4 regions of the Kitasatospora sp. CMC57 genome follow, and region 1 is predicted to be linked to each of the others. Evidence: riboswitches for the same ligand, from Rfam matches in the RefSeq annotation. Region 1 holds a riboswitch; each other region holds the start of a gene.
What was found. A riboswitch is a leader RNA that binds a small molecule or an ion and turns the genes downstream of it on or off. The one in region 1 is predicted to bind cyclic di-AMP.
Positions count from the first base shown of each region.

Region 2: it holds a riboswitch for cyclic di-AMP, as region 1 does, so the genes downstream of both, ACKUU6_RS05870 (hypothetical protein) here and ACKUU6_RS27085 (transglycosylase family protein) in region 1, are expected to answer to the same signal.
Region 3: it holds a riboswitch for cyclic di-AMP, as region 1 does, so the genes downstream of both, ACKUU6_RS13355 (transglycosylase family protein) here and ACKUU6_RS27085 (transglycosylase family protein) in region 1, are expected to answer to the same signal.
Region 4: it holds a riboswitch for cyclic di-AMP, as region 1 does, so the genes downstream of both, ACKUU6_RS22145 (M23 family metallopeptidase) here and ACKUU6_RS27085 (transglycosylase family protein) in region 1, are expected to answer to the same signal.

Region 1 is NZ_AP035881.2:6,038,261-6,045,420, forward strand. Features, by position in the region: gene ACKUU6_RS27080 (hypothetical protein) at 1-338, opposite strand, end outside; gene ACKUU6_RS27085 (transglycosylase family protein) at 478-1,668, opposite strand; cyclic di-AMP (ydaO/yuaA leader) riboswitch at 1,676-1,878, opposite strand; gene ACKUU6_RS27090 (hypothetical protein) at 2,139-4,187, shown strand; gene ACKUU6_RS27095 (sirohydrochlorin chelatase) at 4,275-5,120, opposite strand; gene ACKUU6_RS27100 (DUF397 domain-containing protein) at 5,460-5,696, shown strand; gene ACKUU6_RS27105 (ATP-binding protein) at 5,781-6,341, opposite strand; gene ACKUU6_RS27110 (helix-turn-helix domain-containing protein) at 6,757-7,160, shown strand, end outside.
Region 2 is NZ_AP035881.2:1,273,887-1,281,046, forward strand. Features, by position in the region: gene aceB (malate synthase A) at 1-473, opposite strand, end outside; gene ACKUU6_RS05855 (IclR family transcriptional regulator) at 662-1,456, shown strand; gene ACKUU6_RS05860 (antibiotic biosynthesis monooxygenase) at 1,496-1,792, opposite strand; gene ACKUU6_RS05865 (hypothetical protein) at 1,889-2,347, shown strand; gene ACKUU6_RS05870 (hypothetical protein) at 2,349-3,554, opposite strand; cyclic di-AMP (ydaO/yuaA leader) riboswitch at 3,558-3,722, opposite strand; gene ACKUU6_RS05875 (ribonuclease domain-containing protein) at 4,005-4,400, shown strand; gene ACKUU6_RS05880 (carbohydrate binding domain-containing protein) at 4,635-7,160, shown strand, end outside.
Region 3 is NZ_AP035881.2:3,044,071-3,051,230, forward strand. Features, by position in the region: gene ACKUU6_RS13335 (exopolyphosphatase) at 387-1,340, opposite strand; partial or broken gene ACKUU6_RS13340 (DUF501 domain-containing protein) at 1,487-1,978, opposite strand; gene ACKUU6_RS13345 (FtsB family cell division protein) at 2,004-2,426, opposite strand; gene eno (phosphopyruvate hydratase) at 2,556-3,842, opposite strand; gene ACKUU6_RS13355 (transglycosylase family protein) at 4,037-4,774, opposite strand; cyclic di-AMP (ydaO/yuaA leader) riboswitch at 4,780-4,930, opposite strand; gene ACKUU6_RS13360 (cytochrome P450 family protein) at 5,143-6,402, opposite strand; gene ACKUU6_RS13365 (SDR family NAD(P)-dependent oxidoreductase) at 6,563-6,976, shown strand; gene ACKUU6_RS13370 (MazG family protein) at 7,051-7,160, opposite strand, start outside.
Region 4 is NZ_AP035881.2:4,933,171-4,940,330, forward strand. Features, by position in the region: gene ACKUU6_RS22130 (PP2C family protein-serine/threonine phosphatase) at 1-597, shown strand, start outside; gene ACKUU6_RS22135 (hypothetical protein) at 941-1,135, shown strand; gene ACKUU6_RS22140 (DUF6348 family protein) at 1,167-1,949, opposite strand; cyclic di-AMP (ydaO/yuaA leader) riboswitch at 2,295-2,459, shown strand; gene ACKUU6_RS22145 (M23 family metallopeptidase) at 2,465-3,496, shown strand; tRNA gene ACKUU6_RS22150 (tRNA-Gly) at 3,550-3,623, opposite strand; tRNA gene ACKUU6_RS22155 (tRNA-Pro) at 3,799-3,872, shown strand; gene tig (trigger factor) at 4,223-5,614, shown strand; gene ACKUU6_RS22165 (ATP-dependent Clp protease proteolytic subunit) at 5,877-6,494, shown strand; gene ACKUU6_RS22170 (ATP-dependent Clp protease proteolytic subunit) at 6,550-7,160, shown strand, end outside.

The DNA of each region.
Region 1 (7,160 bases):
GGCGGTTCGGCCGACGGCTCGCGCAGCGCCGCGAGTTCGGCCTCCAGCTCGGTGACCCGGGCGGTCAGGCGCTGGACGTCCTGGACGGCGTCCAGGTAGTCGGTCTTGTGCCGCTTGGCGATCTCGCTGAGGGTGTCGACCCGGTCGGCGAAGGCGTCGCGTTCGGCGGCGAGCGGCTGGACCACGGTGTGGAAGACCGCTTCGGCGATCCAGTCCGCCCACGCGTTGATGTGCTGGGTGCCGGAGGGCCCACCGAGGTCGGCGTTCTGCAGGCCCTGGAGCATCGCGGGCCGGATGGTCTCGGCGATCCGCTGGGTCGCGGTGGGCTGCTCGGTCATGGCCGGTCCTCGCTCGTCGTTGGGTACCTCCGCGACATGACCAACGGAGCGAAGGCGCACATCACCGGTAAGGATAATCGCCGCGCGCACGCCGCTGTCCCCGGAGCCGACCAGGTCTCCGGGGGCAGCGGCGAGCGGGTCAGACGCGACCGGCGAAGTCCGGCGCCCAGTTGGCGATGGACTCGGTCCGCACGCCCGAGCGCGGGTTGGCGGCCTCGACGTACTTGCCGTCACCGATGTACATGGCGACGTGGTAGACGCCCGAGTTGCTGCCGTTGCTCGACCAGAACAGCAGGTCGCCGGCCTGGAGGCGGTCCAGCGAGACCCGGGTGCTGGCGTCCGCCTGGTCGTTGGCGATCCGGGGCAGGGAGATCCCGGCCTGACGGAAGGCCGCCTGGGTCAGACCCGAGCAGTCCCAACCGCCGTTGCTGCTGCCGCCGTAGACGTACGCCTGGCCGACCTTGGACAGCGCGAAGTTGACCGCGGCGGCCTTGCTGCCGGTCGCCGCCACCGTGGTGGTGACGGCGGCGCCGGACGCGGCCTTGGTGCTCTTGGCGGTCCGGGTGCCGGTGCCGGTGCCGGTCGAGGACGGAGCCGGCACCGGGGCGGTCGGCTTCGGCGCGCTGGTGAGCACCGTGGTGGTGCCACCGAGCGCCAGCTTCTGGCCCGGGTAGATCGTGTCCGGGCCCTCGGGCAGGATCGCCTTGTTGAGCTCGTAGAGCTTCTCCCAGCCGCCCTCGACGTGCTGGCTCTGCGCGATGGTGGAGAGCCAGTCACCGGCGACCACGGTGTAGGACTTGGCCGCGGTGGTCGTGGTGGTGGTCTGCTGCTCGGCCGCCTTCGGCGCCGGGGTGGCGGCCTTCGGGGCCGGGGCGGCCTGGGGGGCCGGGGCGGCCTGGGGGGCGGCCGCCTTCGGGGTGGCGGCCTTGGGGGTGGTCGCCGAGGTGTCGATCTGAGGAGCGCCGCCGCCCTTGGTCAGACCGGCCTTGACGGAGCAGACCGGCCAGGCGCCGGGGCCCTGGGAGGCGAGCACCTTCTCGGCTATCGCGATCTGCTGGCCCTTGGAGGCCTGGTTGGCCTGCGCGGCGTACTGCTTGCCACCGAACGCGGCCCAGGTGCTGGAGGTGAACTGGAGGCCGCCGTAGAAGCCGTTGCCGGTGTTGATGCTCCAGTCGCCGGTGGACTCGCACTGGGCGACCTTGTCCCAGGTGGAGACGGAGGCGGCGGAGGCGGAGCCGGCCGTGAAGCACGGGACCGAGAGGCCGATGCCGACCACGCCGGTCGCGGCGATCAGACGGCGGGTGCGCTTGGACGCGCTGCTGGACAGCATGAAGATGCGTTCCTCTCCCACGCCTGCGAGGTGAGCTGTCGGATTCGGGCTGGAGTTGCCCGGTCGTGTGTGAGCACGACTTCACCCCAAGCCTGAAATCGGTCGAATCGGACCAATCGCAGGCGACTTACCTGTGGTTCCCCCGCCCCTGCCATGGTGCTTTGCTGCGCTGCCTGTTCACCCGGTGGCAGGACTCGGCGTTCCGGGTGAACTGGGTCCGTGTGGCCACGAACAGGGGAGCACGGTAGGCAGACTCAAGTTGAAACCGCAAACCTGTGTGAGGCTGATCAAGGTTTCTTTACGGAACCTCCATGAACCGGAAGCTGTCGTTCCGCTGACGGATTTCGATCGAATCTGATCAAAGCCCTTGCCACTCAAGGGACTTGCCTATGCTTCAGGCGAGGCGGCCGCGGATGCGGCCCGGGGGAGGGGTACGCGGCACCATGCGGCACGCGAAGGGACCCGGACCGGTGCCGGAAGATAACGACTCGGCAACGGCCGGGCGCAGGAAGGTACTCGGCTGGATCGCGGCCGGCACGGTGGTCGCCGCGATCGGGGTGGAGGAGCTGGTCCGGCGCACCGCCGACGCCCCTGACGGCGCCTCGGCTCTGCCGCCACCTCCTCCGGAGGCGTCCCATGCGCACGACGGGCAGTCGCCGTCCTCCCCGGCGTCCGCCTCGCCGTCGCCCTCCCCGGAGCCGAGCGCGCCGCCCCGGCCGTGGTCCGATCCGGCCGGATGGGGCGGCGCGCTGCCGAATCCCACCGCAGCCGTTCGGATCGCCGACCACGTGGTGCTGGACGGTGATGTGACCGTTGGTTCGTTGGTGATCGAAGCTTCCGGTTCGCTGACCTTCGCGGCCGACCGATCGGTGGTGCTCAGTTCGGCGGGCAACGTCGAGGTGAAGGGCAGCCTGACGCTGGCCCCGGCCGACGCCGCCCTGCACACCCTGCGCTTCCCGAATGTGGACGAACGCCGCTTTCAGGGCGGCGGGATGACGTTGGTGCCGTCCGACACCGGCCTCTGGGTCACCGGAGCGGGCTACCTGCGGCTGGACGGCGCCGCCAGGACGGCCTGGGTGCGCGCGGCCGGCGCACTCGAGGCCGGCGCCACCACGGTCACCCTCACCACCGCACCGACCGGCTGGCGCCCGGGCGACGAGCTCGCCATCACCCCGACCGGCGCGCCGGACGCCGACGGCTTCTCCGAGCGGTACGACCTGCGGACCATCGCCGCTATCAGCGGCAGCGCGGTGACCCTGGACGGCCCGCTCAGGCACCCGCACCCCCGGGTGGCGACCGGAGGGGGTGTCACCGTCGGGGCCGAGGTGCTGAATTTGACCCGTAATGTCCGAATCGAGGGCACCGAGAACGGCCGCGCCCACGTCCACCTGACCAGCTCACGCCCGTCCGACGTCCGGCATGCCGCCCTGCGCTGGCTGGGCCCTCGAGCGCCCGGCAAGGACCAGTGGAACGGCAAGCCGCTCACCGAGCCGGTGCTCGGCCGGTACGGGCTGCACTTCCACATGCTCGGCGACACCAGCCGGGGCACCGTGGTCGAGGGAGTCGTGGTCCGCGACACCGGCAGCCACGCGTTCGTCCCGCACGCCAGCCACGGCATCACCTTCCGCAGCTGCATCAGCCACCAGACCCGGGAGGACGCCTACTGGTGGGACGGGCCGCTGGACACCAGGACGCCGCAGGGCCCGTCCGACGACATCACGTACGACTCCTGCGTTGCCTCCCGGACGCTCTACGACCCCAACCCGCGCGGCTACCGGCTCACCGGGTTCAGTCTCGGCGCGGGTACCGGCGGTGTGGCCAGGGACTGCGTGGCGGTGGGCGTGCAGGGTGCGAACGGTGCCTCCGGCTACCACTGGCCGGAGACCAGTGAGGGCGTCTGGACCTTCGAACGCTGCCTGGCGCACAACAACCTGGAGAACGGCATCTTCGTCTGGCTCAACGCCCAACACCACCATGCGGTCGGCCAGTTCGTGGCCTACCACAACGGAGGATGGGGCATCGAGCACGGCGCCTACCTGAACGACTTCGACTACACCGGCAGCGTCCTGTACGGCAACGCGGGCGGGGGAGTGGCGCTGCACGCCCTCGGCCGGGACAAGGGCACGGTGCTGGACGGCCTGCTGATCGACGGGGCCGGCCAGTCGGATTTCGCGGTCTCCACCATGCACCACCAACTGCCGGGCGAGACCGTCCTGGTGACCCGCAGTCGGCTGATGGGCTATCGGAAGGCGGGCGTCGCGTTCCGCGCGGTGGACGGCGGGGCGCCTGAGGACGTCGCGGTGCTCGACTGCGAGTTCGGCGGCGCCGACCTCTGGTTCGACCCCGCCCTGCCCGAACCCAAGCGGATCGTCCTCCGACGGGCCGGCCAGTCCCAGGCCGTCGAGGTCCACCGCGACAACAGCCGCACCCCCACCACCGCCACCCCGGGCCCGCGCCCGGTCACGACCCCACAGGTGACCTTGCACGACGCGGCGGCCCGCACGGCGCGCCTCACCTGAGCGGAAGGGCTCGGGGAACGGCGACCTCGATGTCGTCGTCGTTCCCCGGGCCCCTGGCAGTGCAAGCTCAGGACCCCGCGAAGACGGCTACGCCTCGTCGGCGAGCGCGATCTCCAGAGCGGAGAGGTACGCCGAAGCGATCAGCTGCCCGAGCGCCGCGTAGGCGCCGAGCGGGGCCGCCCCCGGGCAGCCGGTCTCCTCCGCCGCCGTGGCCAGCAGCTCGGGGTCGGCCTCGGGGCCAATCACCAGCGGGGCCAGCGCGGGCCGGACCGACCCGGTGGCGCGGAGGTGCTCGACGGCGGCCAGCACCGAACCGGGCACGTCCAGGGCGGCGGGCACGACCGGCACCGCGAGCCGCGCAGCCAGCAGCACTCCGGTGATCCCGGCGGCGGCAGCCGCCTCCTCGCCGCCGGCGGTGGTGAGGACGACGCCGTCCGCAGCCGTGGCGATCGCGAACAGGCGGGCCCGGTCGGCCCGGGCGAGCCCGGCCTCGGAGAGCCGGACGTGGACGGCCTCGGCCAGCAGCGGGTGCGGGCCCAGCACGTCGGTGACGATGGCGCCGGTCTCGGCGGCCAGGCGGTGCAGCTCCGTCAGGGAGCCGTGCGGGCCGGGCAGCAGGGGCACCACGACGGGCGCGGGGAGCCCGGCCTCGGCGGCCTGCGCCAGCAGCCCGGCGATGGTCGGGTACTCCGGGTCGGTGCTTCCCAGGTACGCGGCGGCCGCCTCGATGCCCGGCTGCTCACCCCGGACGATCGAGAGGAGTTCCTCGACCACGGGGCGGGACTCCGGTCCGGCGGCGGCCGGGACGGCCAGCACCAACGACGGCGAACCCGCCGGGATCTCCGGCCGCTCGGGACGGCGGTGGCGCCCCCGCGCACGGGAGCCTGGGGTGCGGACGGGCAGTGGCGCGCCCGGGATGGCTGCTGTGCTCATGGCGGAGATCGTAGGACATCGGACGCACCGTCCCACAGTCGGCCCGCTCTCCGGACGGTGATCGGCGTCACAGTCCGAACGGAGTGACGATCCGTGAGACGGGCGGGCGAGCCGGCCAAGATCGACAACCCGGTGGAGTTCGAGTACGGGCAGTCATCGGTATGTCCACGAATCGCTCGGCTTTGTCCGCATACGTGAAGTCAACTCGGCCGTTCAGCATGGCGGGTGGAGGGATGATGCCCATTCGGTGCACGCGCAGACACCCGTGCTGATGCACGTGCACTGGAGCTATCATCACGTCAAGTGAGGCGAACGCCAGGCACGTCGGGGAGAATTCGAATGCAGAACACGTACAACGGCATGGCGGCTGCGGACCTCGAAGACGTGGTCTGGCAGAAGAGCCGGCACAGCAATTCCCAGGGAAACTGCGTGGAGTTCGCGGCGCTTCCCGGCGGCGACGTCGCGATGCGCAACTCCCGGTTCCCGGAGGGGCCGGCGCTCATCTACACCCGGGCGGAGATCACCGCCCTGCTGCTCGGTGCCAAGGACGGGGAGTTCGACCACCTGGCCGGTTGATCCGGCGTCACCCGGGGGGTGCATCAAAGGCCGTCGTGGAAATCACCGCGACGGCCTTCGTCATGTCTTCCCCCGGGGAGGGCCTCAGGCGGAGCGTCGGTGGCGCCCCGCGGCCTCGGCGTTCTCCGCCTCGAAGACCGCCCAGACGACCTTCCCCGCGCCGGCCAGCGGGTGCCAGCCCCAGGCCCGGCTGAACGAGTCCACCAGGTGCAGCCCCCGCCCGGACTCAGCGACGAAGTCGGGCTCCCTGGCCACCGGACCCCGGGTGCTCGGGTCGCTCACCGCGCAGACCAGCTGCGGGGAGCGGTGGACCAGGCTGATCCGGATCGGCAGGTGGGGCTCGACGGTCCGGTCCGGTCCGGGCTGGGCCGGCAGTCGGACCGTCTCGCCCGGCCTGACCGCCTCGGCGAGTATTCGGGCCGGCTCGGCCGCCGCGGCGTCGCAGCGGTTCTCCAGCGCGTGCCGGAGGGCGTTGGTCACCAACTCGGAGGCGACCAGCGCGACATCGTCGAAGAGTGCGCCCAGGCCCCAGCCGTGCAGCGTCGACCGGGCGAACTCCCGGGCGGTTCTGACGGCTTCGAAGCGGGGAGCGAGCGTGCAGGTGACCACGTGGGGGTCGACCGCGATGGCCGTACCGGTGCTCATGAAGAGCTCCTCCCATAAGGGGGCGGACACGGCTGGACCCGCCGGGGTCATGCCGGTCACCTCCGACTCGCTAGGCCGTACGGCCACCGCCTCGACCGACCAGACGCGCACACGGAGAACCGGCCGCGCGGGGGCGCGGCCGGATACGTGTGCGGGAACGCGTATGGGTTCGACGCGGTACCCGCAAGGGTGCCAGGGGCGTGCAGGTGCACGTGCACCATGGTCCTCTGCGCACACTGCGGATGCAAGAGTCGATTCACGTGCAGTCGTACTTTTGGCATATGCAAGCGTCGGATGCACGTGCATGATGGGGTCTGAGGCGGAGAACCGGAAGATCGTTCCGTCGGTACCGGCACCCAGAGCGCCCAACTGATGGCAGACTGTGCGCTGTTTGCCCACGGCGGAGGTTTACGGCATGACCACCACAGCTCAGCCCGGCGGCGGTTCGATGGTGCGCCGTATTCTGCTCGGTTCTCAGCTCCGTCGCCTCCGCGAGTCCCGCGGCATCACCCGGGAGGACGCCGGGTACCAGATCCGCGCCTCGGAGTCGAAGATCAGCCGGATGGAACTCGGCCGGGTCTCCTTCAAGGAGCGTGACGTCGCCGACCTCCTCAGCCTGTACGGCGTGGACGACGGCGGCGAGCGCGAGGCGCTGCTCGGGCTGGTCCGGGAGGCCAACAAGTCCGGCTGGTGGCACAGCTTCAACGACGTGCTGCCCGGCTGGTTCCAGACCTACGTGGGTCTGGAGGAGGCCGCCGCCCAGATCCGCACCTACGAGGTGCAGTTCATCCCCGGCCTGCTGCAGTGCGAGGAGTACGC
Region 2 (7,160 bases), 4.8 Mb from region 1:
TTGCCCGCGTCGGTGGTGAAGTCGATCCGGCCCTCGAAGGCGTCGATCAGGTTGACCTGGCCGCTGACCACGTTCTCCCAGGTGGGGGCGGTGGCGTCCTCGAAGTCGGCGAGCCAGACCTTGGCGCCGGAGTTGAGGGCGTTGATCACCATCTTGCGGTCGGTCGGACCGGTGATCTCGACCCGGCGGTCCCGCAGCGCGCGCGGCGCCTCGGCGACCTTCCAGTCCCCGGCGCGGATCCCGGCGGTCTCGGGGAGGAAGTCGAGGGTTCCGGCCGCCGCGATCTCGTCCCGGCGGGTCTTCCGTCGGGCCAGGAGCTCCTGCCGGCGGCCTTCGAACGCACGGTGCAGACCGACCACGAAGGCGACCGCCTGGGGAGTGAGCACCTCCTCGCTGCGGGGGACGCGCGGTCCGGCGACAGTGACGACCGGAGCGGCGGGGGATGCGCCGGCGGGGTCCTGATCTGCAGCCATGGCAGAACACTCCTTGGACAGTTGAGCCAACAGGGAGGTTCCGGTGGGAACCTCCTCGATACCGACCCACCTACTGGCGGGTTCGGTTCTGTAAGGTGGAGACTAGTTTCCGCGATACAGAATTTCAACGCTTTGTTGAGGTAGATCGCTGGGACTCTACTCCTCCTCCGACAGCGAAGGGAACGCCGGTGGCCAGCACCTCCGCCGCAGCACCCACAGGGGCCGACCGTGCCACCGGCGGCGTGCAGTCCGTCGAGCGCGCGTTCCAGCTCCTCGAAGCCCTGGCCGACTCCGGCGGGGTGGCCACCCTGAGCGAGCTCTCCGCCACCTCCGGGCTGCCGATGCCGACCATCCACCGGCTGATCCGTACCCTTGTGGCGCAGGGGTATGTCCGCCAGGACACCGCCCGCCGCTACACCCTCGGCCCCCGGCTGATCCGGCTCGGCGAGACCGCCGGCCGGCTGCTCGGCAGCTGGGCCCGTCCGTACCTGGCGGAGCTGATGGAGGCCACCGGCGAGACCGCCAACCTGGCCGTGCTGGAGGGCGGCGAGGTGGTGTACGTCGGACAGGTGCAGTCGCGCCGCTCGATGCGGATGTTCACCGAGGTCGGCCGCCGGGTGCAGCCGCACTGCACCGGGGTCGGCAAGGCCCTGCTGGCCCAGCTGGACGAGGCCGAGGCGCGCGGCGTGCTCGGCACCCAACCGCTCCAGTCGCACACCCCGTACACCGTCACCGACCAGGCCGAGCTGTTCACCCAGCTGGCCCGGGCCAGGGAGCGCGGCTACGTGGTGGACGACCAGGAGCAGGAGATCGGCGTCCGCTGCATTGCCGTTGCCGTGCCGGGTGCGCCGACCCCGACCGCGCTCTCGGTCTCGGGGCCCGAGGCCCGGATCCGGGCGCTGGAGGCCCAGGCGGGCAACACCGCGCTGGTGCCGGTGATGCGGCAGATCGCGAGCCGGCTCGGGCAGGTGCTGGCCCCCTGACACCCTGCGGCTCGGACGGCCCGTTGCACTGACGGCGGGTCAGTCCAGCATGAGCGAGCCGACCTGGGACGCCGTCAGATGAAAGACCGCCAGCTCCGGCTCGGCGCCCACCTGGGCGAATAGTCGGGGCGCGGCGGCCAGTTTGGGGTTGGACCGCACCGCCTCCAGCGCGGCCTTGTCCCGCCACAGGCTCTGCACCCGCCAGCGTCCGCCCGGGCCGCGGAGCAGCTCCGTCCTGATCAGCCCCTCCGGCAGCGGACCGGCCACCAGCTCCCGGTACGACGTCACCAACTCGGCCTCGCGGTCCGGTCCGACGACCGCGCTGACTTCACTCAAGACCTCTCCGGACACTGTCCTCACCTCCGTGGGAATCCACGCTACGCCGATACAGTGCGTACCGGGATCACTACGATCGGCAGACAGGTGATGACAGTGCGCAGATGGGTGATGACCGGCCTGGCCGCCACGGCGGCGCTGGTGCTCGGTGCCACAACGGCGAGCGCGGTGCCCTCGAACTCCGACCTGGAGGTGGTCAGGATCGACCCCGGCCCGGCCACGCCGGGCGGCACCACCACCGTGCACGGCTTCGTGGCCAACCTCGGCCCGCAGCAGACCGGCTCCTCGTTCACCGTGCTGATCGACCTGCCGGCCGGGTTCACCGCCGTGGGGCCGTACTTCCCGGCGAACTGCAGGTCCCTGGTCGGCCGGGTGGTGAGCTGCACCTTCGGCGCCGGGCTGCCCTCGCTGCGGACCGCGACCGCGCTGGTGCCGGTCCGGGTGAACGCCGACGTGCCCCACGGCACGAAGGCCGAGGGGCACGTCAGGGTGGTGAGCGTGGACGATCACAACGCCGCGAACGACAGCACGCCGTTCACGCTGACCGTCAGCTGAGTCAGCGGTACACCCGGACGTAGTCCGAGGAGAAGCTGATCGGCGCGGTGCCGGAGGGTCCCGGGTGGTACTGCCCGGCGCCCACCGAGAGGTTGAGGATCAGGTAGGCGGACCAGTCGGCGCCGACACCGGTGCCGTCGGAGAAGACCTTGGCGCCGTTGACGTACCAGTCGACCGAGTTGGCGCCGTAGTAGGTGCCGATGGTGACCCACTTGTCGTGGCCGACCGCATTGGCGTCGGTGTAGTACTTCGAGCCGGACTTGACGTGGTTGGTCAGCTCCAGCAGTCCCGCGTTGTCGGGGTGGTACTCGAAGCTGTCGATCTCGCCGTTGCCGTTCTTCCAGGTCCAGAGCGCGGGCCAGGCGCCGGAGCCGGCCGGCAGCTTGACCCGGGTCTCGGCGTAGTCGCCGGTCTTCACCTGGAAGCCCTGACTGGAGTACTCGGTGGTGAGCAGCCCGGTGTCCCAGGCCTGCTTGCCGTTCTCCAGGGTGTGGCTGGACGGCTTGGCCGTGAAGGTCGCCACTCCGCCGGAGACCGAGACGCCGCTGGTGCTGATCCAGTCGAGCTTGTTGTCGTCCGGGTTGTGGTTGCCGTAGCGGTACGAGCTGCTCTTGTCACCGACCCACTTGGAGCCCCAGGCGATCGAGCTGTCGAACTCCTCGGACCAGGTCAGCGCCTTGCCGGGGATCGGCGAGGTGGTGGTCGGCTGCGTCGGGGCCGGCGCGGGGGTGGGCGTCGGCGCCGGAGCCGGGGTCGGCGCGGGGGCCGGGGTGGGCGTCGGGGCCGGCGCGGGAGCGACCGTGCCGCCGACGGTGAGCTGCTGCGACGGCAGGTTGTGCCAGCCACCGGAGTAGTCCTGCCAGAAGCCGAACTGGGTGTACGTGCCGGCGGGCAGCGTACGGGCCCCGCTGGTGAAGGTCACGCCGCCGGGGCAGATCTGCACGTTCGAGGCGTTGCCTGGGAAGTCCAGGTTGTGACCGGCCGCGTCCCGGACGCCGACGCCGAGCGTCTTGGCGGTGAAGCAGGCGCCGGAGTGGACGGTCAGCCCGGCCTTGGTCCAGGTGTTCGCGGCCATCGTGGTGGGGGTCAGCCGGTCCTGGGTCACCGTGGTGGCGGCCTGGGCCTGACCGGACAGGCCGGTGGCGATCAGCGGTACGGCGGCCAGTGCGGCCACGCCGAGGCGTGCGGGGGTAAGGGCTGTGCGCATGGGCAGGGTCCTCTGCGACGCCTACGAGGTGAGCTGTCGGGTTCGGGCAAGAGGATCGCCCGGCCGCTGTGGGAGCGGCTTCACCCCGAGCGGGCCCATGCCGGAGCAGGGGGCACCGCAGACTGACCTGGTTCCCCCGCTCCTGTCCATGTTCGGTGCTCGGGCAACCGGCGCCGGGTGGACAGGACTCGGCGTCCCGGCGATGGCGTCCGCGTAGGTGCGGACAACTCCATGCAGGCTAGGCAGGTCGTCCGGCCATCGACAACGAGAGCTGCCTCACACGGGCTCCCGGGTGGCACGGCTCGCCGGGTCGGCCCCCGCCCGGGGCGTCGGGGCTCCCGCCGGATGGCCGTCCGTGACAAGTCGCTTGGATTCCAAGGTAGTTACGCGCAAGTGAAGTATTGGCGCAGCACTTCCCCAGGGACCTGACATGACCACACAATGTCAGTCATGCGAATGACTCTACGCGCGTTGAAGACCCGTGCCGTCTCCGTCGCCGTGGTGGGCCTGGTCACCCTGGCCCCCACCGCCGTGTTCGCCACCGACGCCTCCGCCGACGTCAGTGGCAGCATCTGTCTGACCGCCCTGCCCAGCCAGGGCCGGGACACCGTCCGGCTGATCGACCAGGGCGGCCCGTTCCCGTACCGCCAGGACGGCGTCGTCTTCCAGAACCGGGAGGGCGTACTGCCCGACCAGGACAGCGGCTACTACCACGAGTACACCGTCAAGACGCCCGGATCGTGGACCCGAGGTGCCCGACGGATCATCACCGGCAAGGTGTTCCACGAGGAGTACTACACCTCGGACCACTACGCGACCTTCCGTCAGGTCGACTTCGGCTGCTGACCACCCGTCACCTCCGGCGCCCGTCCCCGAACTCCGGGGGCGGGCACCGTCGTTTCCCACCGCGACTCTTTACGGGTGATTTACAGCCGGGTACGCTCCCTGAAACATCTTGCGGCATCTTGCGCAAGATGGAACGTCAACTCCCGGTCGGTGGCGTGCGCCGCAGTGCCCTTCCCAGGCCCTGTGCTGTCGACGGGTTCTCCCCCACCCCATCAGGCCCCGAGGAGTCCATCCGTGGACCGTGAAGCCGCACGCCGCCGTCCCCTTCGTCGAAGTCCCCGCCGTCGAAGTCCGCTGCTCGCCGTCCTGGCGGTCGTCGCCGGACTGGTCGCCACCCTGCTGCCCGCGCTCACCGCGAGGGCCACCGCCACCACCACCGTTTCCGCCGCCCCGACCTCCGCCACCGTCTACTACTGGACCGCGGGCACGAACTGGTCGGCGTACTACCTGCATTGGGCCGCCACCGGCGGCGGCTGGACCACCGTGCCCGGCACGAGGCTCACCGCCGCCTGCACCGACTGGGTCAAGCTGACCGTCGACCTGGGCACCGCCGCCACCTGGCAGGCGACCTTCAACAACGGCTCGGGCACGTGGGACAACAACGGCGGCGCCAACTACCAGTTGGGCACCGGCGCGGTGACCGTCAAGAACGGCGTGGTGGCCCACAGCGACCCGTGCGGGAGCGGCACACCGCCGCCAACTCCCCAGCCGGGTAACGCCGCCACCGTCTGGTACGCCACCGCCACGGTCGGCTGGTCCACCGTCAACCTGCACTGGGCGCCCACCGGCGGCGCCTGGACCACCAGCCCCGGCGTCGGCATGGAGGCCGCCTGCGCCGGCTGGGTGAAGAAGAGCGTCAGCCTGGGCACCGCCACCGCCTGGCAGGCGACCTTCAACAACGGCAACGGCGTCTGGGACAACAACAACGGCGTCAACTACCAACTCGGCAGCGGCAACAGCACCGTCAAGGACAGGACCGTGACGGCCACGGCCGTCGACCCCTGCGCCGCCGCGGTGCCCGACACCACCGCGCCGACCGCCCCCACCGGTGTGGCCGCCACCGCCACCGGCACCGCCACCGTGCTGACCTGGAACCCCGCGACCGACAACGTCGGGGTGACGGGCTACCAGATCACCAGGACCGGTGGCACCAAGGGCAGTTCGGTCACCGACACCGGCTCCACGGTCTACTCGCAGAGCGGTCTCGAGCCCACCACCGCCTACTGCTGGACCGCCAGGGCCCGCGACGCGGCGGGCAACCTCTCCGCCGCCTCGGCCGCGTCCTGCGCCACCACAGGCCCGGCCGAGCCCACCCCGGCCGGCGGGACGCCTCTGGGCGGTGACCCGCGCAAGGACCCGATCTACTTCGTGTTGACGGCCCGTTTCAACGACGGGGACAGCAGCAACAACCGGGGCGGCAGCCAGGACGTGAAGTCCGGCAACGCGGCCGGCAACGACCCGATGTTCCGGGGTGACTTCAAGGGCCTGGTGCAGAAGCTCGACTACGTCAAGGGCCTCGGCTTCTCGGCGATCTGGATCACGCCCGTGGTGCTGAACCGCTCGGACTACGACTACCACGGCTACCACGGGTACGACTTCTACCGGGTGGACCCGCGGCTGGAGTCGGCCGGTGCCTCGTACCAGGACCTGATCAACGCCGCGCACGCCAAGGGCATCAAGATCTACCAGGACGTGGTCTACAACCACAGCTCCCGGTGGGGCGCCAAGGGCCTGTTCACCCCGACCGTCTACGGCGTCCGGGACAGCCAGTGGAGCTGGTACTACGACGCCCCCAACACCGGCTTCGAGTACGACGGCCTCACCGTCGACCCGGTCTCCGGCAAGTCGTACTACAACGGTGACCTCTGGTCGACCGCCGAGCCGAGCGGCAACACCTGTCTCAACTGGGGGAAGCCGACCGGCGCGAAGAGCCCCGAGGGCTACACCATCTACAACTGCCAGTGGCCGGGTGCCACCACCGGCATGTTCCCCAAGGCGCTCTACCACCAGTGCTGGATCGGCAACTGGGAGGGCGAGGACTCCCGTTCCTGCTGGCTGCACGAGGACCTGGCGGACTTCAACACCGAGAGCCCGGTGGTCCAGCAGTACCTGATCGGCGCGTACGACAAGTACATCGACATGGGTGTGGACGGCTTCCGGATCGACACCGCCGTGCACATCCCCCGGGTCACCTGGAACCGCCGCTTCCTGCCCGCGATCTACGAGGAGGTCGGCCGGAAGTTCGGCGCCGCGAAAGCCGCGGACTTCTTCGTCTTCGGTGAGGTCGGCGCCTTCGTCAACGACAAGTGGAACCGGGGCTCGGTCAACCACTCCGCCCAGTTCTTCACCTGGAAGGAGCGCCGGGAGTACACATCCGACGACGTACAGGCGGCGCTCGACCAGTTCACCTACGAGAACGCCATGGGCACCGCCAACCAGCCCGTCTCCAGCAACGCCTTTCTGAACGGGAACGCGTACCACGCACCGGACCGGAGCCAGTTCAGCGGCATGAACATCATCGACATGCGCATGCACATGAACTTCGGTGACGCCTCGAACGCCTTCAACAACGGCAAGGACTCCGACGACTCCACCAACGACCCGACGTACAACGTGGTCTACGTGGACAGCCACGACTTCGGCCCGAACAAGTCCAGCACCAGGTACGCCGGTGGCACCGACGCCTGGGCCGAGAACATGGCCCTGATGTGGACCTTCCGCGGCATCCCGACGCTCTACTACGGCTCGGAGATCGAGTTC
Region 3 (7,160 bases), 3.0 Mb from region 1:
CCCGTCACAAGCCCCTGGACACCACCTGCTACACTGCCCGGCCACACTTTCCCGGCGCGACCCTCACCTCACGCGGCCGGAACGGCCCCTGTGCGGCCGTCGGCCGACGGGGTGGCCCTGAGCAGCAACGATCCCCACTGCGGCCGGGTTCCCGCACGGTGTTTCGATTCCATTACCCGCCGCGAAGCCTGCCTGCGATCCAGTGGACACCCGCCGGAAACGACCTTGGGTCCCGCATTCCGGACGGACCGGGCCCCGGACTGCGTCGAATGACTGGATCGCCATGTGAAGAAATTCACGAACTTTCTCGCGGCACGCCGTGCAGCACGCGGCCCCGGGTGCCACAGCGGCGTCCCGGGGCCGTCCGGCGGGGTTCCGGCGAGGGCTCAGGAGACCAGGCTCCAGGCGATCCCGTCCAGGATGTCGTGCTCGCTCACCACCAGCTCGGTGGCACCGGTCCGCTCCATGATCTCCCGCAGCACCAGGGCGCCCGCCCCGATCACGTCCACCCGGCCCGGGTGCATCACCGGGATCGCGGCGCGCTGCTCGTGCGTCATGGTCAGCAGCCGGCCGGCCACCTCGCGGACCTGGTTCACCGTCAGACGGGCGTGGTGGATGGCCTCGGAGTCGTACGAGGGCAGTCCCAGCACGATGCCCGCCACGGTGGTGACGGTGCCCGCCAGGCCGACCAGGGTGGTGGCGGCGGTCAGCGGGACGGCTTCGGCCGCCACGTCCAGCGCGGCCCGGATGTCGGCCGTGGCGCGGGAGACCTGGTCGGGCGTGGGCAGCTCGGAGCCGGCGAAGTGGCGCTCCGTCAACCGGACGCAGCCGATGTCCACCGAGCGGGCCGCCTCGACGTCCCGACCGCCGAGCACGAACTCTGTCGAGCCGCCGCCGAGGTCGAAGACCAGGTAGGGCGCGGGGAACTGGCCTCCGGTCAGCTCCTTGGTGGCGCCGGTGAAGGACAGCCGGGCCTCCTCGTCGCCGCTCACCACGGTCGGCTCGACGCCGAGGATCTCGCGCACCCCTGCGGTGTACTCGGCGCTGTTCTCCGCGTCCCGGGAGGCACTGGTGGCGACGAACCGCAGGCGGTCCGGGCCGACCTCGTGCTCGGCCAGCACGGCGGCGTACTCGCGGCAGGCCGCGAAGGTGCGCTCCAGCGCCTCGGGCGCCAGCCGGCCGGTCCGGTCGACGCCCTGGCCGAGCCGGTTGATCACCATCCGACGGTCCAGGTCGGTGATTTCGCCGGTCGACCCATCGGGTGTCACCGTGAGGTCGGCGACCAGCAGCCGGATCGAGTTGGTGCCGCAGTCGATCGCGCCGACCCGGGTGACGGTCACTCGGACTCCCCCTGCTCGGCCTCGGCGGCCGCCTTCTTGGCGGCGCGCTCGGCGGCCAGCTGCTCCTTGGCGGCGATCACGGCCGCGTGGTCCTGGTCCTTCGCCCGGTTCCTGGCCACCCGGCCACCGGCCGCCTCGACCTCCTCCGGTGAGACGCAGGGGCCCTTGGCCCACCAGTCCTCCAGCATCCCGATCGCCTCGTCACCGAGCGGGTTGACCCCCGGGCCCGCCGCCAGCGAGTGGCCGACCAGCACGTGCAGGCACTTCACCCGGTCCGGCATGCCGCCGGCGCTCGGGAAGCCCTCCAGCACCTCGATGGCGTCCCGGCGGGCGATGTAGTCCTCGTGCGCCTTCTGGTACGCCGCCGCCAGCTCCGGGTCCTCCGCCAGCCGGGCGGTCTGATCCTTCATCACGCCGTCCGCCTCCAGGGTACCGATCAGCGAGGCGGCCTTGGGGCAGGTCAGGTAGTACAGGGTGGGGAACGGCGTGCCGTCCGGCAGCCGGGGCGCGGTCTCCACCACGTCGGGGTTGCCGCACGGGCAGCGGTGCGCCACGCCGCGCAGGCCGCGCGGGACGCGGCCGAGCTGGGCCGCGATCGCGGCGACGTCCTGGTCCGGGACGGTCGGGTTCTCAGTCATGGGGATGTGCTGCCTCTGGCGGTATCTAGCGGGGTGCGGGGGTGGAGTCGGCCTGGTCGACCGAGTCCCAGACACTGGCATACCAGGGCTGGGCGGCCTTGGCCTGCGGAGCTGACCCCGCGTCGGCCGAGGAGGACTTGGTGGTCGGCGGGTGCGGGTCCACCGAGATGAAGGGGGTCTCGCCGGGCATCGCGTAGTGCAGCCGCTCGCGGCCCTGCGCCTTCACGAACTCCGGGTCCTGCCAGCGGGCGCGCTCCCGGCGGAGCTGTTCGACCTGCTGCCTTGCGTGCTCGGCCTTGGCCCGCTGGGCGGAGATCTCCGAGCGCTGCGCGATGAACTGCCGGGTCGGGTAGGCGAGGATCGCCACCAGCGAGCAGAGCACGAGCACCAGGACGGTGGCCCGGCTGGTGAAGCGCGGACGCGCCGCCAAACCCGGAATCTTCCACATCGCTGGTACCCCTCCTGATCACATGCCGGTGCCCCGGCCCTCCACCCTACGGGGTGGGAGCCGGGGCACCGGTGCAGACGCCTGGGGTTTCAGCCCCGGGTGTCTCAGGCGTACGACTTGCCGTGCCGACTACTCCGCAAAGCGGAAGCGCGGGAACGCGCCACGGCCGGCGTACTCGGCGGCGTCGTCGAGGATCTCCTCGATGCGCAGCAGCTGGTTGTACTTGGCGACGCGCTCGGAGCGGGCCGGGGCGCCGGTCTTGATCTGGCCGCAGTTGGTGGCGACGGCGAGGTCGGCGATGGTGACGTCCTCGGTCTCGCCGGAGCGGTGCGACATCATGCAGCGGTAACCGTTGCGCTGGGCCAGCTCGACGGCGTCCAGGGTCTCGGTCAGCGAACCGATCTGGTTGACCTTCACCAGCAGCGCGTTGGCGGTGCCGGTCTCGATGCCACGGGCCAGGCGGGTCGGGTTGGTGACGAACAGGTCGTCACCGACCAGCTGCACCTTGTCGCCCAGCTTGTCGGTCATGGCCTTCCAGCCGTCCCAGTCCTGCTCGTCCAGCGGGTCCTCGATGGAGACCAGCGGGTACGAGGCGACCAGCTCGGCGTAGTAGTCGATGAGCTCGGCCGAGGTGAGGCCCTTGCCCTCGAACTGGTAGGCGCCGTCCTTGAAGAACTCGGAGGCGGCGACGTCCAGCGCCAGCGCGACGTCCTTGCCGGGCACGTAGCCGGCCTTCTTGATGGCCTCGACGATGAGGTCCAGCGCCTCGCGGTTGGAGTCGAGGTTCGGCGCGAAGCCGCCCTCGTCGCCCAGACCGGTGGAGAGACCGCGCTCCTTCAGCACGCCCTTGAGCGTGTGGTAGACCTCGACGCCCCAGCGGACGGCCTCGGAGAAGGACTCCGCGCCGATCGGCGCGATCATGAACTCCTGGATGTCGACGTTGGAGTCGGCGTGCGACCCACCGTTGAGGATGTTCATCATCGGGACGGGCAGCACGTGCGCGTTCGGGCCACCGAGGTAGCGGAACAGCGGCAGGTCGCTGGCCTCGGAGGCGGCGTGCGCCACGGCGAGCGAGACGCCGAGGATCGCGTTGGCGCCGAGCGAGGACTTGTCCGGGGTGGCGTCCAGGTCGAGCATGGCCTGGTCGATCAGGCGCTGCTCGGTGGCGTCGTAGCCGACCAGCTCCGGGCCGATCTGCTCGATGACGGCCAGCACGGCCTTCTCGACGCCCTTGCCGAAGTAGCGGTTCTTGTCGCCGTCACGCAGCTCGAGAGCCTCGAAGGCACCGGTGGAGGCACCCGACGGGACGGCGGCACGGCCGGTGCTGCCGTCGTCCAGACCGACCTCGACCTCGACCGTGGGGTTGCCACGGGAGTCGAGAATCTCACGGGCTACGACGACATCAATGGACGGCACGAGGCATCTCCTTGACGGAAGCGGGATCTGTTGTCGATACGACCAGAGCCTAACCGCACCTGGCCCCGGCACCACGCCGACCTCGGCCCCGTCTCACCGTGTGGTTCGGCTACTCGCCGGTAGTTCACCTGAATGACCACGAAAGGGGCCGTACCACCGGTAAGCGGTACGACCCCCTCTGGCGGGATGTCGCGTCAGCCGAGCCCGAGCACCTGGCCCGGCAGGATCAGGTCCGGGTCACCGCCGATGACGGAGCGGTTGGCCTGGTACACCTGCTGCCAGTCCTGTCCGTGCGCGGCGGCGATGCCCGAGAGCGTGTCACCGGACTTGACGGTGTATCCGCCGGTGACGGGCTTCGCCGGGGCGGCGTGCTTCGGCGTGCTGACCGCCGGCGCGTCCACCTTCGGGGTGGCGGGCTTCGGCGCGGCCTGCTGCTTCGGCGCGGCCTTGGGGGCCGGGGCGGCCTTGGGCGCCGGGGCGGCCTTGGGCGCCGGGGTGCGGGTCTCCGAGCGGGAGGCCCGGTCGGCCGAGGTGTCCACGGCTGCGGCCGAACCGCCCTTGGTCAGACCGGCCTTGACGGAGCAGACCGGCCAGGCGCCGGGGCCCTGCGAGGCGAGCACCCGCTCGGCGACGGCGATCTGCTGGCCCTTGCTGGCCTGGTGGGCCTGCGCGGCGTAGGACTGGCCGCCGAACGCCTTCCAGGTGCTCGGGGTGAACTGGAGTCCGCCGTAGAAGCCGTTGCCGGTGTTGATGCTCCAGTTGCCGCCGCTCTCGCACTGGGCGACCTTCTCCCAGGTGTCGACCGGGGCGGCGTGCGCGCCGGTGGCGGTCAGCAGCGGGAGTGCGAGGCCGACGCCCGCGACACCCGCGACGGCGATGGCCTTCTCGGCCTGGGTACGACGACGGTGACGGCCCGATCCGGTGAAGAGCATGAAGAATTTCCTCTCCGCACGCCTGCGAGGTGAGCTGTCGGGTTCGGACCGGGAGGTGGCCCGGCCGCCACTGCTGGCGGCTTCACCCCAAGCCGTGGGGGACGGCGACTTACCTGGGTCCCCCGCCCCTGCCCAAGGGTCTGGTCGGTGTCCCCGGCAGCGCGGCGGGCAGGATTCGGCGTTCCGCGCACGGGGTTCGCAGCTGCGAACACCAGGGAGGGTAAGCAGATGACCAGACAGATCACAAGCTTATGTCGAGCACATCACATCGAAATCACGCTGCGCGGTGGATCGTCCACAAACCGTACTGTGATGTCCGGATTGATGCGCACTCAGATCACACCCGATCAGATGTGACCGACACGCCGTCAGCGGGAAACCGCTCCCTCCGGCGTGAAGGACACCGGCAACTCCCGCAGTCCACGCATGATCAGACCGCCCCGCCACCGCAGGTCTGCCGGGTCGGCGGCGAGTTGGAGGTCGGGCAGCCGGGTCAGCAGGGTGGCCAGGGCGAATTGGCCCTCCAGCCGGGCCAGCGGGGCGCCGATGCAGTAGTGGATGCCGTGGCCGAACCCCAGGTGCGGGTTGTCCTTGCGGGCCAGGTCGAGGGTGTTCTCCTCGGCGAACCTGGCCGGGTCCCGGTCGGCCGCCGCCAGCACCACCAGCACCGGGTCCCCGACCGGGATGTCCACGCCGCCGATGGTCAGCGGCTGGGTGGCGAACCGCCAGGTGGCCAGCTCCACCGGACCGTCGTAGCGCAGTAGTTCCTCCACCGCCGTGGCCAGCAGCGCCGTCTCGCCGCGCTGCACCGACTCCTGCAGCAGGGCGCGCTGCGCCGGGTTGCGGAGCAGCGCGAACGTGCCGTTCCCGATCAGGTTGATGGTGGTCTCGAAGCCGGCGAACAGCAGAATGAAGGCCATCGCCGCGGCCTCGTTCTCGGTCAGGTGCTCACCGTGGTCACTCGCCCGGATCAGCCCGGAGATCAGGTCGTCCCCCAGGTCCGCCCGCTTGCGGTGGATCAGCTCCAGCAGGTACGTCCTGATCCGCTTCACCGCCCGGCCCACCCCGCCGCGCTGGCCGCCGTGGTGGCGGATCATGGCGCCCGCCCAGTCCCGCAGGTCGTCCTGGTCCTCCGGCGGTACGCCGAGCAGGTCGCAGATGGCGTAGATGGGGAGCGGGAAGGCGAACTCGTGGATCAGGTCCGCCGAGCCGCGGGCCGCGAAGTCGTCGATCAACCGGTCCGTCAACTGCTGCACCCGGGGCTCGAACTCGGCTACCCGGCGGGGCGTGAACGCCTTCGACACCAGCCGCCGCAGCCGGGTGTGGTCCGGCGGGTCGATGTTGAGCAGGTGCGTCATCAGATCCGCCTGCCGCTCGCCCGGGATGCCCACCCGGCCGCTCGTGTGCGCCTGCCCGCTGTGGTGCGCCGGGTTCTTCGACAGCCGCCCGTCCGCCAATGCCTGCCGAGCGTCCGCGTACCGGGTGACCAGCCACGCCTCCACCCCGCTCGGTAGCGTGGTGCGGTGCACCGGCGAGTGCTCGCGCAGCCACGCGTACGCGGGGTAGGGGTCGGCGGCGAACTCCCAGGTGAAGAGTTCGGGCTGAGCGGTTCGGTACGTGTCCGGCATGTCGTGCACCGTAACCTGCCAGGACAGGAGTGAGCTGGGTCACCTGACGGGTAATTGCTCTTGCGGAGGATCCTGGCGTGCTTACGATCCTCCGATACGGTCTCGGTGGACGCCGGTGCGGCGTGCTCCACCGGGCGTAGCTCTCAGGGAGGAGCAGGCCATGCGGGTAGCCGGGGCAGTGGTGGTCATCGCGGTGCTCGAAGGCGGTTCAGGGATCGGTCTGGCCCGCCGGTTCTCGGCGGCCGGCGCCGCCGGCATGCTCATCGCCGACCAACACCCCGGAGTGGCCGAGGACCTCGCCGCCGAACTCGACCGGCCCGGCTGCCCCGTGGTCGGCGTCAGCGGCGACGCCCGGCAGCCCAGCGACGTCGCGGCGCTGGTGGCCACCGCCGCGAAGCACCTCGGCCCGATCGACCTCTTCTGCGTGGCCGGCCCCGACGGCGAACGCATCGTCCCCCTCGCCGACCTCCCCAACCACCTCGACCCGCTGGCCGAACTCCTCGCCCAGATCGGCGAGGCCATCAGCGAGGTCGTCGTCCCCCGCCAGCGCAACGGCGCCGAGCAGCCCGCGTAAGGCCGCGCCACGGCACCCGATCCACGGTCAGGGACCCGGAGCCGTACCTGAGCAGAGCCCCGAGCCTTTGGTCCTCACCTGGCCGAGCTCTGCGATTCGGCTGCCCGAACGTCGGCGCGGTAGGCGCGAGCCGCCGCCCGGAGGGCCGCGTCGATGTCCACGTCGGCGTCATGGGCGCGCTGGG
Region 4 (7,160 bases), 1.1 Mb from region 1:
ACCAGGACCGGACCCGGCCGGCGGGTCCTGGAGGTGGTCCTCGCCGACGTCTCGGGCAAGGGCATGGACGCGGGCTCCCGGGCGCTGCTGCTCTCCGGCGCGTTCGGCGGCCTGCTCGGCTCGCTGCCGGCCCAGCAGTTCCTGCCCGCCGCCAACGGCTACCTGCTCCGGCAGGACTGGGACGAGGGTTTCGCGACCGCCGTGCACCTGGTGCTTGACCTGGAGACCGGCGAGTACGAGCTGTTCTCGGCCGGGCACCTGCCTGGGATGCAGCGGCACGCGGGCACCGGCCGCTGGGAGGTCAAGGAGTCCACCGAGGGTGCGCTGCTCGGCGTCTACGACGGGGCCGTGTTCGAGGCGGTCCGCGGCCGGCTGGACCAGGGCGACGTGCTGATGCTCTGCACCGACGGCATGGTGGAGATCCCCGGCCGGGACCTGACCGAGGGGATGGACCGTCTGATGGGCGAGGCGGACCGGCTGATCGGTGGTGCTCCGTTCTCCCAACACGGCGGCCGGGGCTCGGCGGTGAAGCTGATCGAGTCGGTGGCCAAGGACGTGAACGACGACCGGGCGGTCCTGCTGCTCTGGCGCGGGTGACCGACCGGTGGCCGGAATGTGTCAAGTCGGTGTACCACTCTTCGGCCATTCCTGACGACGGCCCGCCAAAGTGGATCTAGGTCCGCGCCCACCAGGGCGGGAGCCGCCAACTTCCAGTTAGGGGTACCCGTTCGACGGCCCGTCAGGTTGGCTGGGCTATCGTCTCGGTCGGCGGAAATTCGTCTCACATCGCAGGATCTTCGAGGCTGCCTTCCGGCAAGTCCTTTACGCAGTCGGCACGAACGACCACACTGAGTTCGGGTGGGACGGTCGATTCTCGGGGGTCTCGGGGGATTGGGCCCGCCACGAAGCTCGCTACGAAAGAATGAGGAAGTGAGTCCTGGTGGCCTTCTCCGTCTCAGCGCTGGTCCTGTTCGGGATCATCGTGGTCATCTTCATCCGCAACAAGCAGTTGAAGACCAGTCATGCGGTCATGGCCGCGCTCTTCGGCTTCATGCTGAGCCAGTCCACGGCGGCCAAGCCGATCCAGGACTTCCTGACCCAGCTCGCGCAGACCATCTCCTCGGTCGCCAGCTGACCGGACGGGACTGACCCGGGCCGGGCCGGACTCAGCGACGGCTCCGCCGCCAGCGGTTCAACCAGCGGCGGTACGGCGGGAGTTCGGCCTGCCCCGGGGCCTCGGGTCGCGGGTGCCTGTGCAGCGGGTGCGCGGGCTGTGGGTGCTCGGGCTGTGGGTGCTCGGCGACCAGCAGCAGGAACAGCCGGGCCCAGCAGAGCCGTTCGCCCCGTGGCCAGTCCAGGGCGCGCAGGGCGGCCGAAGCCGGCTCGCAGACCGTCCCGTTGACCCGGACCTCGGCGACGTCGTCGCCCGCCTTGCCGCCGAGGAACAGCTTCACCCCGTTCACCTGGCGCTCGGTCAGCTTCGGCAGCACGGCGGCGGCCAGCACTGGGCCGAGGTCGCGCTCGGTGACCCAGTCGAACAGCGGGTCGGTGTCGGCACCGAACACCGCGGCCGGCCCCTGCACCACGTGCCAGCCGGGGAACTCGGGGGCGTCGTAGTGGTCACCGCTGCCGGTGATCAGGCCGACCACGGCGGACGCGGTGGTGTCCGCCCACATCCGGACGGCGCTGTCGAGCCGCTCCACCTCGGTGCCGCCCACGCCGGCCGCGCAGTCCCAGATCACCGGCGCGTCGCCCTGGCCGAGCCGCAGCACGTAGCCGAGATCGACGTGGCCGCCGCCGGTGCCGTGCTCGTCGTGGTCCCGGAAGGCCACCGCCGTGGTCCCGGGTCCGCGCACCAGCGGGCCGTCGACGGTGAACTCCTGGCCGAGGCGGCCCATCTCGCGGATCACCGCGCGCTGGATGACGGCCAGCCGTTCCTCGGGGCGCACAGGCGGGGCTCCTTGCTCAGCGGCGCTTCGAACACCGGCGTTCGAGCTCAACCGTGGCGAGCGTATCGGCCGGACGTGAGCGGTGTCACTCTCCGTGCTGGCGGAGCGGGTCCGGACGGCCACGGAGGGCGAGATCGGGCACCCTCCGTCAACCGGTCGCAGACGAAGCGTCGCTGATCAAGGCCCCCGGGGACCCGAGTCCCGGCTCCGACGTGACCTTCGTCCCTGATCATCCCGGGTTGTCCGCCGATGGGGGCTTGCCAACTCCACGGACCATCGGCTTTGCTTCGTGGCCTGTCCGGTGAACGACCGGACGGCTCAACCGGGCGGAACGCCGAGTCCTGCCGCCGCCCGGCGCCTCGTACCAGGCACGCATGGCAGGAGCGGGGGACCCAAGGTAAGTCGCCGAACCGGTGTGACCGGGACGGCTTGGGGTGAAGCCGCATTCCTGCGGCCGGGCATCTCCCGCCCGAACCCGACAGCTCACCTCGTAGGCGTCGGAGAGGACCACCCCCATGTCCGCACAGGGCAAGCACCGTCGCGTCCAGCTGTCCCACCTCACCCGGATCGCCGTCGCGACCGGCGTACTCGGCGCCACCTTCGCACTCCCGGTCGCCGCCGCCAGCGCCCACCAGGGCCACGCCGCCGCCTCCGTGCCGCAGGCCGCCCCCGCCGCCGTGACCACCATCGCCACCGAGACCGCCCCGGCCGCCCCCGCCGTGGCCCCGGCTGCCGCTGCCGCCCCGGCCGCGAGCAACTACCGGGTCGTCAGCGGTGACACCCTCTCCAAGATCGCCTCCGCCAAGCAGGTGGACGGCGGCTGGCAGAAGCTCTACCAGGACAACCGTTCCGTGGTCGGCGGCAACCCGAACCTGATCTACCCGGGTCAGCAGCTCTCGCTGGCCGGTAAGGCCGTGGCCGCCGCGCCGCAGCCCGCCGCCGAGGCCCCGAAGCCCGCCGCCGAGGCCCCGAAGCCCGCCGCCGAGGCCCCGAAGGCCGAGACCAAGTCCTCCTCCTCCACCACGAGCACCACGGACTCCACCAAGGCGTCCCGCTCCAAGTCCACCACCGTCGCCCCCAAGGCCAGCACCGCCCCGAAGGCCGCCGTGGCCCCCAAGGCCCAGCCGGCCACCGTCGCGACCGGCGGCTACGTCGCCCCGGTCAGCGGCGGCACCTCCACCCCGTACGGCGCCGCCGGCTCCAACTGGTCCAGTGGTCACCACACCGGTGTCGACTTCCGCGCCTCGACCGGCACCAGCGTCAAGGCCATCACGGCCGGCACCGTGGTCTCGGCCGGCAACGGCGGGGCCTACGGCAACGAGGTCATCGTCAAGCACGCCGACGGCAAGTACTCCGAGTACGCCCACCTCTCCTCGATCTCCGTCCGGGTCGGCCAGTCCGTCTCGGCCGGCCAGCAGCTCGGCCTCTCCGGCGCCACCGGCAACGTGACCGGCCCGCACCTGCACTTCGAGGTCCGCACCGGCCCGAACTACGGCTCCGACATCGACCCGGTCGCCTACCTCCGCGCGCACGGCGTCAACGTCTGATCCAGCCTCAGACGACTTCGGCCCCCTGGTCATTGACCAGGGGGCCGAAGCGTTGGAGCGGGTGACGAGAATCGAACTCGCGTGACCAGTTTGGAAGACTGGGGCTCTACCATTGAGCTACACCCGCGCGTGGTGCCGGAGCACACGGCGCCCCCGGGACCGTTGCCGGTCGCGAGGACAGGGTCAGCGTACCTGGTCGGGTCGGTTGCTCGCACACTGCTTGGGCGGTTCGGCCCCTTCGGCGGGTCATCGGGATGACCAAAGGGGTAACGGGGGTGGCGTGTACGCTTCTCTCGGCACCACGGGGTGTGGCGCAGCTTGGTAGCGCGTCCGCTTTGGGAGCGGAAGGCCGTCGGTTCGAATCCGGCCACCCCGACAGTGCGGCAGGGTCTCGTCAACAGGCGGGGCCCTGTTGGCGTTTCGCCTCGCACGGCGGGTGGAGGTGGTGGTCCGGGAGCCGCCATCGGGGGACTTCCGGGGCCCGAACCGCAGCGCCCTGGCGTCCGCCTTTCGTGGTACCGGTAGGATGGGCCGCTGGTGGTCGTCCCTGTGGCATGTGCACAGGTCAGACCACCCGAGGGCGAGGAGTCACGCTCACCGTCCACCCCAATACGGGAGATGCAGCTCCAACCGCCCATCACCCGTCTCGCCCGAACCCGATCGGCCCACGGCCGGTCGTCGGACGGCGGAGACAACCTGACCGCAAGCCCACTAGGAGACCCAACCGTGAAGAGCGCCGTCGAGACTCTGAACCCGACCCGGGTTCGACTCACCGTCGAGGTGCCCTTCGAGGAGCTCAAGCCCAGCCTCGACGCGGCGTACAAGAAGATCAACCAGCAGGTCTCGGTCCCGGGCTTCCGTAAGGGCAAGATCCCGAACCGCGTCATCGACCAGCGCTTCGGCCGTGCCGCCGTGCTGGAAGAGGCGGTCAACGACGCCCTGCCGCGCTTCTACACGCAGGCCGTCGACGAGGGCAAGATCGAGGTCCTCGGACAGCCCGACATCACCGACATCCAGGGTGTCGAGAACCTCGCCGACGGCGGTGACCTCAGCTTCGTCGCCGAGGTCGACGTGCGTCCCGAGATCACCCTGCCGGACTTCTCGGGCATCGAGGTCGTCGTCGACCCGATCGTGGTCGAGGACGCCGACGTCGAGAAGTCGCTGGAGCAGCTGCGCGAGCGCTTCTCCTCGGTCAAGGACGTCGAGCGCGCCGCCGCCGAGGGCGACGTCGTGGTCCTCGACCTCGAGGCCAAGGTCGACGGTGAGGTGCCGGAGGACGGCACCGCCACCGGCGTGAGCTACGAGATCGGCTCCGGCCGCCTGCTGGACGGCATCGACGAGGCCGTGGTCGGCCTGTCCGCCGGCGAGTCGGCGACCTTCACCACCGAGCTCAAGGGCGGCACCCAGGCCGGCCAGAGCTCCGAGGTCACCGTCACCGTGACCGCCGTCCAGGAGAAGGAACTCCCCGAGCTGGACGACGAGTTCGCGCAGCTGGCGAGCGAGTTCGACAGCCTGGAGGAGCTGAAGGACGACTCCCGCAAGCGCCTCGAGCGGATGCGCGAGTTCGACCAGGCCACCCAGGCCCAGGAGCGGGTGCTCGACGAGCTGCTGAAGCTGGTCGAGATGGAGTACCCGGAGAAGCTCCTCAAGGACGAGGTCGAGACCCGCAAGCACAACCTCGAGCACCACCAGCTCGAGCCCATGGGCCTGACCCTCGAGACCTACCTCGCCACCCAGGACAAGTCCGTCGAGGACTTCGCCCAGGAGACCGAGGAGCAGGCCAAGAAGGGCATCAAGACCCAGTTCGTGCTCGACGAGATCGTCGACAAGGAGAAGCTGGGCGTGAACCAGGAGGAGCTCACCGAGCACCTCATCCGCCGCGCCGCGGGTTCCGGCATGACGCCGGACCAGTTCGCCCAGCAGGTCGTCCAGGGCAACCAGGTGCCGCTGCTGGTCGGCGAGGTCGCCCGTGGCAAGGCGCTGGCGCTGGTGGTCGAGGCCGCCAAGGTCACCGACACCAACGGCGACGTCGTCTCCTTCGAGGACGACGAGGACGAGACCACCGACGAGACCACCGAGGCGGTCTCCGAGGAGTCGGCGGAGACCACCGAGGCCTGATCGCCCCGGTCGTACCCGAGCTGTTCCGGACGGCCCGGACACCCCGTCAGCGGGGTGTCCGGGCCGTCCGCCGTTCCCGTCCCGACCCTGCGCTCACAGCGAACAGTTCTGCGTGGGGGATTCTGCGGCCGGGCCTGCGCGTTAGGGTCCTTAGACAGTGACATTCACGCAGTGATTTCTAGCTGTGCGACAGAGTGGCGGCCCACGCGCGGCCGTCCAATTCGACTGAGCAGGTGGCTAAGTGACGTTCCCGCAGATGCAGATGCCTGGCCTGATGGCGCCGCACGCCGCCGCTGGTGACGTGCTCGGCGGCCTGGGGGACCAGGTCTACAACCGGCTGCTCAACGAGCGGATCATCTTCCTCGGCCAGCAGGTCGACGACGACATCGCCAACAAGATCACGGCCCAGCTCCTCCTCCTGGCGGCCGACCCGGAGAAGGACATCTACCTGTACATCAACTCGCCCGGTGGCTCGATCACCGCGGGCATGGCGATCTACGACACCATGCAGTACATCAAGAACGACGTGGTGACCATCGCGATGGGCATGGCGGCCTCGATGGGCCAGTTCCTGCTGACCGCGGGTGCCAAGGGCAAGCGCTTCTCGCTGCCGAACGCCAACATCCTGATGCACCAGCCCTCCGCCGGTCTCGGCGGTTCGGCCACCGACATCAAGATCCAGGCCGAGCAGCTGCTCCGTACCAAGAAGCGGATGTCCGAGCTGATCGCCGCGCACAGCGGCCAGTCCTTCGAGCGGGTCACCGCGGACTCGGACCGGGACCGCTGGTTCACCCCGGAGCAGGCCAAGGAGTACGGCCTGATCGACTCGATCATGCACAGCGCCGCGGACGTTCCCGGCGGCGGCGGCACCGGCGCCTGACAGCAGCCGGCAGCAGACCCAACCGACCGTCACGCTTCGGAGGACCGAACACCCCATGAACACCGCGCGCACCGAGTTCACCGCCCCGAGGGCAGAGGGCCGCTACATCGTCCCGCGCTTCGTCGAGCGCACCTCGCAGGGCATCCGCGAGTACGACCCGTACGCCAAGCTGTTCGAGGAGCGCATCATCTTCCTCGGCTCCCAGGTGGACGACGTCTCGGCCAACGACATCATGGCGCAGCTGCTCTGCCTGGAGTCGATGGACCCGGACCGTGAGATCCAGATGTACATCAACTCGCCCGGCGGCTCCTTCACGGCGCTGACGGCGATCTACGACACCATGCAGTACGTCAAGCCGGACATCACCACCGTGTGCATGGGCCAGGCGGCCTCCGCTGCGGCCGTCCTGCTGGCGGCGGGCACGCCCGGCAAGCGGATGGCGCTGCCGAACGCCCGGATCCTGATCCACCAGCCGTACACCGAGACCGGCCGTGGCCAGGTCTCCGACCTGGAGATCCAGGCGCGGGAGATCTTCCGGATGCGCGAGCAGCTGGAGGAGATGCTGTCCAAGCACTCCAACAAGGCGATCGAGCAGGTCCGCGACGACATCGAGCGGGACAAGATCCTGACGGCAGAGGAGGCCCTGGAGTACGGGCTGATCGACCA